DNA from 3 places in the Streptomyces sp. NPDC048417 genome. Region 3 is predicted to be linked to each of the others. Evidence: riboswitches for the same ligand, from Rfam matches in the RefSeq annotation. Region 3 holds a riboswitch; each other region holds the start of a gene.
What was found. Region 3 has a riboswitch for cyclic di-AMP ahead of AB0D59_RS09690 (NlpC/P60 family protein). Riboswitches for the same ligand answer to the same signal wherever they lie in the genome.
Positions count from the first base shown of each region.

Region 1: linked by a shared signal. The riboswitch ahead of AB0D59_RS13750 (transglycosylase SLT domain-containing protein) and the one ahead of AB0D59_RS09690 (NlpC/P60 family protein) in region 3 are both predicted to bind cyclic di-AMP.
Region 2: linked by a shared signal. The riboswitch ahead of AB0D59_RS26460 (transglycosylase family protein) and the one ahead of AB0D59_RS09690 (NlpC/P60 family protein) in region 3 are both predicted to bind cyclic di-AMP.

Region 1 is NZ_JBEZKI010000007.1:233,279-235,537, forward strand. It holds gene AB0D59_RS13745 (HAD family hydrolase) at 7-813, shown strand; gene AB0D59_RS13750 (transglycosylase SLT domain-containing protein) at 823-1,311, opposite strand; cyclic di-AMP (ydaO/yuaA leader) riboswitch at 1,317-1,512, opposite strand.
Region 2 is NZ_JBEZKI010000017.1:109,454-111,712, forward strand. It holds gene eno (phosphopyruvate hydratase) at 1-221, opposite strand, end outside; gene AB0D59_RS26460 (transglycosylase family protein) at 629-1,315, opposite strand; cyclic di-AMP (ydaO/yuaA leader) riboswitch at 1,319-1,490, opposite strand; gene AB0D59_RS26465 (transglycosylase family protein) at 1,684-2,259, opposite strand, start outside.
Region 3 is NZ_JBEZKI010000005.1:128,573-130,831, reverse strand. It holds gene pcrA (DNA helicase PcrA) at 1-697, opposite strand, end outside; cyclic di-AMP (ydaO/yuaA leader) riboswitch at 1,021-1,194, shown strand; gene AB0D59_RS09690 (NlpC/P60 family protein) at 1,203-2,259, shown strand, end outside.

The DNA of each region.
Region 1 (2,259 bases), on a different contig from region 3:
CTGATCATGGTCGCACCCTCCCCGTACGCACTGATCGCCACCGACATGGACGGCACGCTGCTGCGCGCCGACGACACCCTGTCGGAACGGTCGCTCGCCGCGCTCGCGCGGGCCGGCCGGGCGGGTGCCCGGCATCTCGTGGTGACCGGCCGTCCCGCGCCGAGAGTGCGCCCCCTCCTGGACGACCTCGGCTGCACGGGTCTCGCGGTCTGCGGCCAGGGCGCGCAGGTGTACGACGCCGGCGCTGACCGGCTGCTGTGGTCGGTCACCCTGGACCGGGAACTGGCGGAGACCGCCCTCGGCAAGATCGAGGCCGAGGTCGGGCAGGTGTACGCGGCGGTCGACCAGGACGGCGTGGACGGGCTCACGCTCATCGAGCCGGGCTATCTGATGCCCCACCCCACGCTGCCCGCGCTGCGCGTCGACCGGCGCGACGACCTGTGGTGCGCGCCCATCAGCAAGGTGCTGCTGCGCCACCACACCCTGTCCGACGACGAACTGGCGGCGACCGCGCGCGCGGTGGTGGGATCGCTGGCGACGGTCACCATGTCGGGGCCGGGAACCGTCGAGCTCCAGCCGTGCGGGGTGACCAAGGCGACCGGGCTGGCGCTGGCCGCCGACCATCTGGGGCTGAGCCCCGAACAGGCCGTCGCCTTCGGGGACATGCCCAACGACATCCCCATGTTCGACTGGGCGTCCTACGGGGTGGCCATGGCCAACGCCCATCTCGAACTCAAGGCGGTGGCCGACGAGATCACTTTGTCGAACGAGGACGACGGCATCGCCGTCGTCCTCGAAAGACTCTTCGGCTGACGGCGCCGGTCAGTACGCGCCGTGCACGTTGTCCATCGAGCCGTACCGCGCGGCGGCGTAGTTGCAGGCGGCGGTGATGTTCGCGACCGGGTCGTAGATGTCGAACGACGTGCCGTCCACGTGGTAGGTCTTGAACGTCGGGTCGATCACCTGGAGCAGACCCTTGGAGGGGATGCCGGCGGCCGCGTTGGAGTCCCAGAGGTTGATGGCCTGCGGGTTGCCGGAGGACTCACGCATCACGTTGCGGTAGATGCCGTTGTAGGAACCCGGGATGTTCTTCTCGGCCATGATCGCGAGCGACTCGCGGATCCAGCCGTCGAGGTTGTTCGGGTACCCGGCAAGCGTCGTGGAAGCCGTCGAGGTGGTGGAAGTGGCGGCGGAGGCGGCGGTCGCCCCGATGAGCGGCAGGGCGAGAACGGCGGCGCCGCTACCGACGACGGCGAGCTTGCGGACGATGCGGTTACGGCGGGGACGGCGGTGCTGGGCGGCAGCAGACATGTCGTGGTTCCTCTCCGTCGCCTGCGGGGTGAGCTGTCGGGTTCGGGCCCGGGGAGTGCCCGGCCGCTCCGCCCTGAGGCGAGGCGACTTCACCCCTAGCCGTTCCGGTACGACGTCCGTCGGTGACATCGGTCGCCCGGTCCGGCGACTTACCTGGTTTCCCCGCTCCTGCCGTGCGAATGGACTCGTCGATGGGTCACGACGGGCGGCGGCAGGATTCGGCGTCCGCCCGGCGAGCGGGAACGTATGCGAGAGCACATGTCCGGAACAAGTACCTGATTCACACAACACGCCGATTGACCTTGATCTGAGTCGTATAGGCCGCTTGATCCTTTGCGGCTGCCAATCCTCAACTCGCCCACAGGGAAAGGTGAGGAAGGGTCGCCTTACCGCCTTTGTGGCACTCCGGGCCACGTGACCTACTTCACGAAACGGCAATTAAGGCGAATCGGACAAGAGGGATTCGCGGAATCCGTTTTTCCCGGCATCAGCGGAAAAGTGCCTCGCAGTCATTCGTGCGGATTGCAGTGATTGGGGTGGAAGAAGTGGCCCGCGTCACAGGCAATTCGGGAGATTGTCCGAATTGCCTTGTTCGGTGGAATTCCGGCTCGATGGGCCGAACCGGTGGGGTCCGGTCGGGTGTGGCTCGGCAGCGGGTTCTGTGCAGCCGGTTCATCCGGTCGTGTGGCCTCTCCGGCGCGCCCTCGTGAACTCCGTGCGGCCCGGGTACGCGCGCGTGCCGCTGATCGTGCGCGGTGGGGAGGTTGACGCCCGGAGGCTTCGTCCGCCCGGGCGTCTCGAAGGCCGTCGGGCGACCCAAGGGCTTGGAATCCGCCGGGAGTTCACCTGTGACGGGCGTACGTGATTCCGCTCACGTCGGAGCAGGGGGTGGCGGGCTCACCGACCCGGCGGCGGGCGGCGCGGCCGTCCACGCGCGTGTGTCCACCG
Region 2 (2,259 bases), on a different contig from region 3:
ATCACGGCGAGGACGGCCTTCTCGACACCCTTGCCGAGGTAGCGGTTGGGGTCGCCGTCACGGAGCTCGATGGCCTCGAAGGCACCGGTGGAGGCGCCGGACGGGACGGCGGCACGACCCGTGCTGCCGTCGTCGAGGCCGACCTCGACCTCGACCGTGGGGTTGCCTCGGGAGTCCAGGATTTCCCGGGCTACGACGACGTCGATGGACGGCACGAGCATCTCCTTCTTGGGATGTGACGCTGGTTGTGCGGGCGCACGCGGGCCTTGTCGGCCCTTGCTCAGCCTTGCGACTAGAGCCTAACCGTCCCGGGGCCGTCGACCGGCACGACCGACCGACCCTTGGACACACAGACGGTACTCATTGTTCACGCACGGAACAAAGGGGGGCCCGATGAAGAACGGAAGAAGAGCGGGTCAAGAAGAAGACCGCGGGAGGGCCGCGGGAGGACCGCAAGGAGAAACCCCGCCCCGGTGCGTACGGGGGAGAACGCACCGGAGCGGGGGCCCGTGGGGGACGGGGGTGGCCCTCACATGGTCCTCACTATGAGGACCACGGTTGTGTGGGCGCTGTGGTCCAGCTGGGCGCCGCGTATTACTTCGTAAGGCTTCGGGAGCGGCCCGTCGTCCTACTTCAGGTGCAGCTGCTGGCCCGGGTAGATGAAGTCGGCGTCGTCGACGATGTCCTTGTTCAGCTTGAACAGCGCCTGCCAGCCGCCCTTGACCTTGTGCTTCTCGGCGATCGAGCTGAGCGTGTCGCCCTTGACGACCTTGTACTCGCCGTCGCCCTTCTTGACCTTCTTGCCGGTCGGAGTGGTGACGGTCTTCTTGGCGGCCGGACGCTCGGCGGAGCGGGAGGCGGCCTGGGTGTCGGTCGTACGGCTGCTGGTGGCGCTGCTCGAAGAGGAGCTGGAGGAGTTGGAGGAGCCGCTGCCGGTGTAGGCGGCGCCGGACAGGCCCGTGCCGCAGACCGGCCAGGCACCCTTGCCCTGCGCGGCGAGGACCTTCTCGGCGATCTCGATCTGCTGCGCCTTGCCGGCCTGGTTGGCCTGCGCGGCGTACTGGGTACCGCCGTACGCGGCCCAGGTGGAGGCGGAGAACTGCAGACCGCCGTAGTAGCCGTTGCCGGTGTTGATGGCCCAGTTGCCGCCGGACTCGCACTGGGCGACGGTGTCCCACTCGGAGGCGGTGGCGGCGGAGGCGCTGCCGGAAGCCATCAGCGGTGCGGCGATGGCGACACCGGTGACACCGGCGAGCGCGGCGACGCGGGTGGCCTTGGACGGACGACGGTGCTTGCCCTTGCCGGAAAACAGCATGACGGATCCCCTCACCGACGCCTGCGAGGTGAGCTGTCGGGTTCGGGCCGGTTGAGTTGCCCGGCCGCACACCTCACGGTGCGCGGCTTCACCCCGAGCCGGACACGGCAGCCTCAACTACCGGTCCCGGCACTTACCTTGGGTCCCCCGCTCCTGCCTACGGCGCTTGACGCGACGACTGTTCCCGGGCAGCCGCTGGCAGGACTCGGCGTTGCGACGGCCGGGGCTCGTGGTGACGAGCGGCCTTGACCGTAAACAGGCGATCAGGTGAATTTCAAAGATGATCAGGGCTTCTGAGACTCATCCCACACTTTCACCAAAACGGACATTTAACTTCTAAGTAGGGCGGTCCGAGGGCCCAACTCCCGCTACTTTTCGTCCGTTTCGCTGCTGAGTTTCAGGGCCTGACCGGGGGCGATGTCGTTCGGGTCGGAGCCGATGTCCGCCTTGTTGGCGGCATAGAGCGCGCGCCATCCGCCGTCGAGGCCAAGGGAGTCGGCGATGGAGGCGAGGGTGTCGCCGTCCCGGACGGTGTAGGTGTCGGCGTCCCGGGAGGCGTGACGGCCGGAAGAAGTCGCACTTTGACCGTTTGTCACGCTTTCGTCCGCCGAGCCGCCGCGGTGCTTACCGCCGCCATCGACGGCCCCCGTGTCGACCAGATCCCAAGAGCTGCCCGTCTGCCACGAATTGTCCGAGTCATCGGCTTCGGACACCACGGGGTTCTTGCTCGCCTTCGAGGCGTTGGAGCCCTTAGATCCCGACTTGTCCGCCTTGGCGGAGTCGGTGGGGGTGCCCGTACCGGAGTCGTCGCTCGCGCTCGGGGACGGGGTGGCGGAGTCCGTGGCGCCCGACGAGGAGTCGGACGAGCCGGAATCCAGTGAACCGGATGAATCCGATGAACCAGATGAAGAGGATGAATCCGACAGCCCGGAGGACGAGTCGGA
Region 3 (2,259 bases):
TCTTCTCGAAGCCGTCGCTCGCCCGGGCGGCGAAGTCCTCCTCGTCGACCAGCTCGTTCTTGAGGTTGCTGACCTGGGCGCTGAAGGACTTCGGCGGGAAGCGCTTGGGGTCGAGGTCCAGGTCCCGGCAGACCAGGGCCATCAGGCGCTTGGAGTCGGCGGCGTCGTAGATCGAGAAGGAGGAGGTGAAGCCGAGCTTCTTGCTCTCCCTGCGCAGGATCCGCACACACGCGCTGTGGAAGGTCATCACCCACATCGCGTTCGCGCGCGGGCCGACGAGGTGCTCGACGCGCTCCTTCATCTCGCCCGCGGCCTTGTTGGTGAAGGTGATCGCGAGGATCTGCCCCGGGTGCACCTGGCGCGCGCCGAGCAGGTGGGCGATGCGGTGGGTGAGCACGCGCGTCTTGCCGGAACCGGCGCCGGCCACGATCAGCAGCGGGGAGCCGGCGTGCACGACGGCCGCGCGCTGGTTCTCGTTCAGCCCCTCCAGGAGCGCGGCCGGGTCCAGGGCCGGGCGGGCGGCGCCGTCGCGGTAGTAGGCGTCCCGGTCCGGGGGCGCGTCGAACTGCCCGCCGAACAGATCGTCCGGAACCGGTTCCGGTACGTGCTCGTCCTCGGGCGGCGGCGGGGGTTCCTCCTCGTGGCCGCGCGGGGGCTGGAGGCTCGCCAGGAAGCTGTCGTCAAAGAGGCTGCTCATCGCTCTCCGAGTCTAGGGCGCCCCACTGACAACCGGCCCCCACCCCGGAAAGTCACCCCGGTCACCCGCCAGAATCGGCCCCTCACGGTCAGCGATCACACGCCGTGAGCACGGGTGTGCCCGTCAGCCGAGAGCGCGGACCGCTCGACCGCACCGGACAAGTAGCCCCATACCATCCCCGATCAACCGATCCTATCGAGCCGCAACACGAAGGTCACGAAAATGTATCGGGCATATCGCACATCAAACTTCACACAGAGCACACGAGTTGGCTAGCGTGCCGAGCAGGCCGTACGACCTCCACCGGCGAACGTCGCCGGGCCGCACGGCCTCCGCCGAATCCAGGGTGCCGCCGCGCATCCGGAACCGGGGACCCACACCGACACTTGGGGTGAATCGGTCCCGACCTCCCAGCGGGGAACGGACCATAGGGCAACCCTTCCGAACCACCCGCCCGAACCCGACAGCTAACTCGGTAGGCGGAGCACGGAAGGAGTCGCCCCCGTTGGCGTCGCACCGCAAGTCACGTCCGTCCGCAACGCGCGTAGCAGGCATACGCACCCCCGCCCTGGCCACCGCCGCCCTCACCTCCGTGGCGCTGCTCTCCCAGACGGCCAACGCCGCGCCCTCCGAGGACGGCAAGCCCAGCCTGGAGGAGGTCGAGAAGAAGGTCGACGCCCTCTACCGGCAGGCCGAGTCGGCGACCGAGAAGTACAACGCGGCCAAGGAGAAGACCGGCAAGCAGCGCAAGCAGGTCGACACCCTGCTCGACGACGTCGCCGAGCGCACGGACCGGCTCAACAAGGCGCGTGAGGAACTGGGGTCGTTCGCCGCGGCCCAGTACCGGACCGGGGCCAGTGCGCCCGACACGGCGACCTTCCTGCTCGCGGACAGTCCTCAGGACTACTTCGACCAGACGCAACTGATGAACCGGCTGACCTCGCGCCAGAAGGACGCGGTCGACGACTACACCACGCAGCAGTCCGCGACCATGGTGAAGCGGCAGGCGGCAGCCGAGAGCCTGGAGACGCTCACCGAGACCCAGGACGACCTCAAGACCGCCAAGACCACCGTCCAGACGAAGCTGGCCTCCGCGCGGGAGCTGCTGTCGCAGCTGACGGCCCAGGAGAAGGCGCGGCTGGCGGAGATCGAGCAGAAGCAGCAGGCGGAAGCGGCACGCAAGGCGGCGGAGCTCGCGAAGCAGCAGGCGGCGGCCGCGAAGCAGGAGGCGTCGTCTTCGTCGACGTCGACCTCCGGCGGCTCCTCCTCGTCGTCCTCCTCCGACTCCTCCTACGGGACGAAGGCCGCCAAGGCGATCGCCTTCGCCCGCGCGCAGGTCGGCAAGCCGTACGTCTGGGGGGCCACCGGCCCCGGCTCCTACGACTGCTCCGGCCTCTCCCAGGCCGCCTGGAAGGCCGCGGGCGTCTCCCTGCCGCGCACCACCTACGACCAGGTGAACGCCGGCACCACCGTCTCCCTGGCCGACGCCCAGCCCGGCGACCTGGTCTTCTTCTACGACGATGTCAGCCACGTCGGCATCTACATCGGCAACGGCATGATGA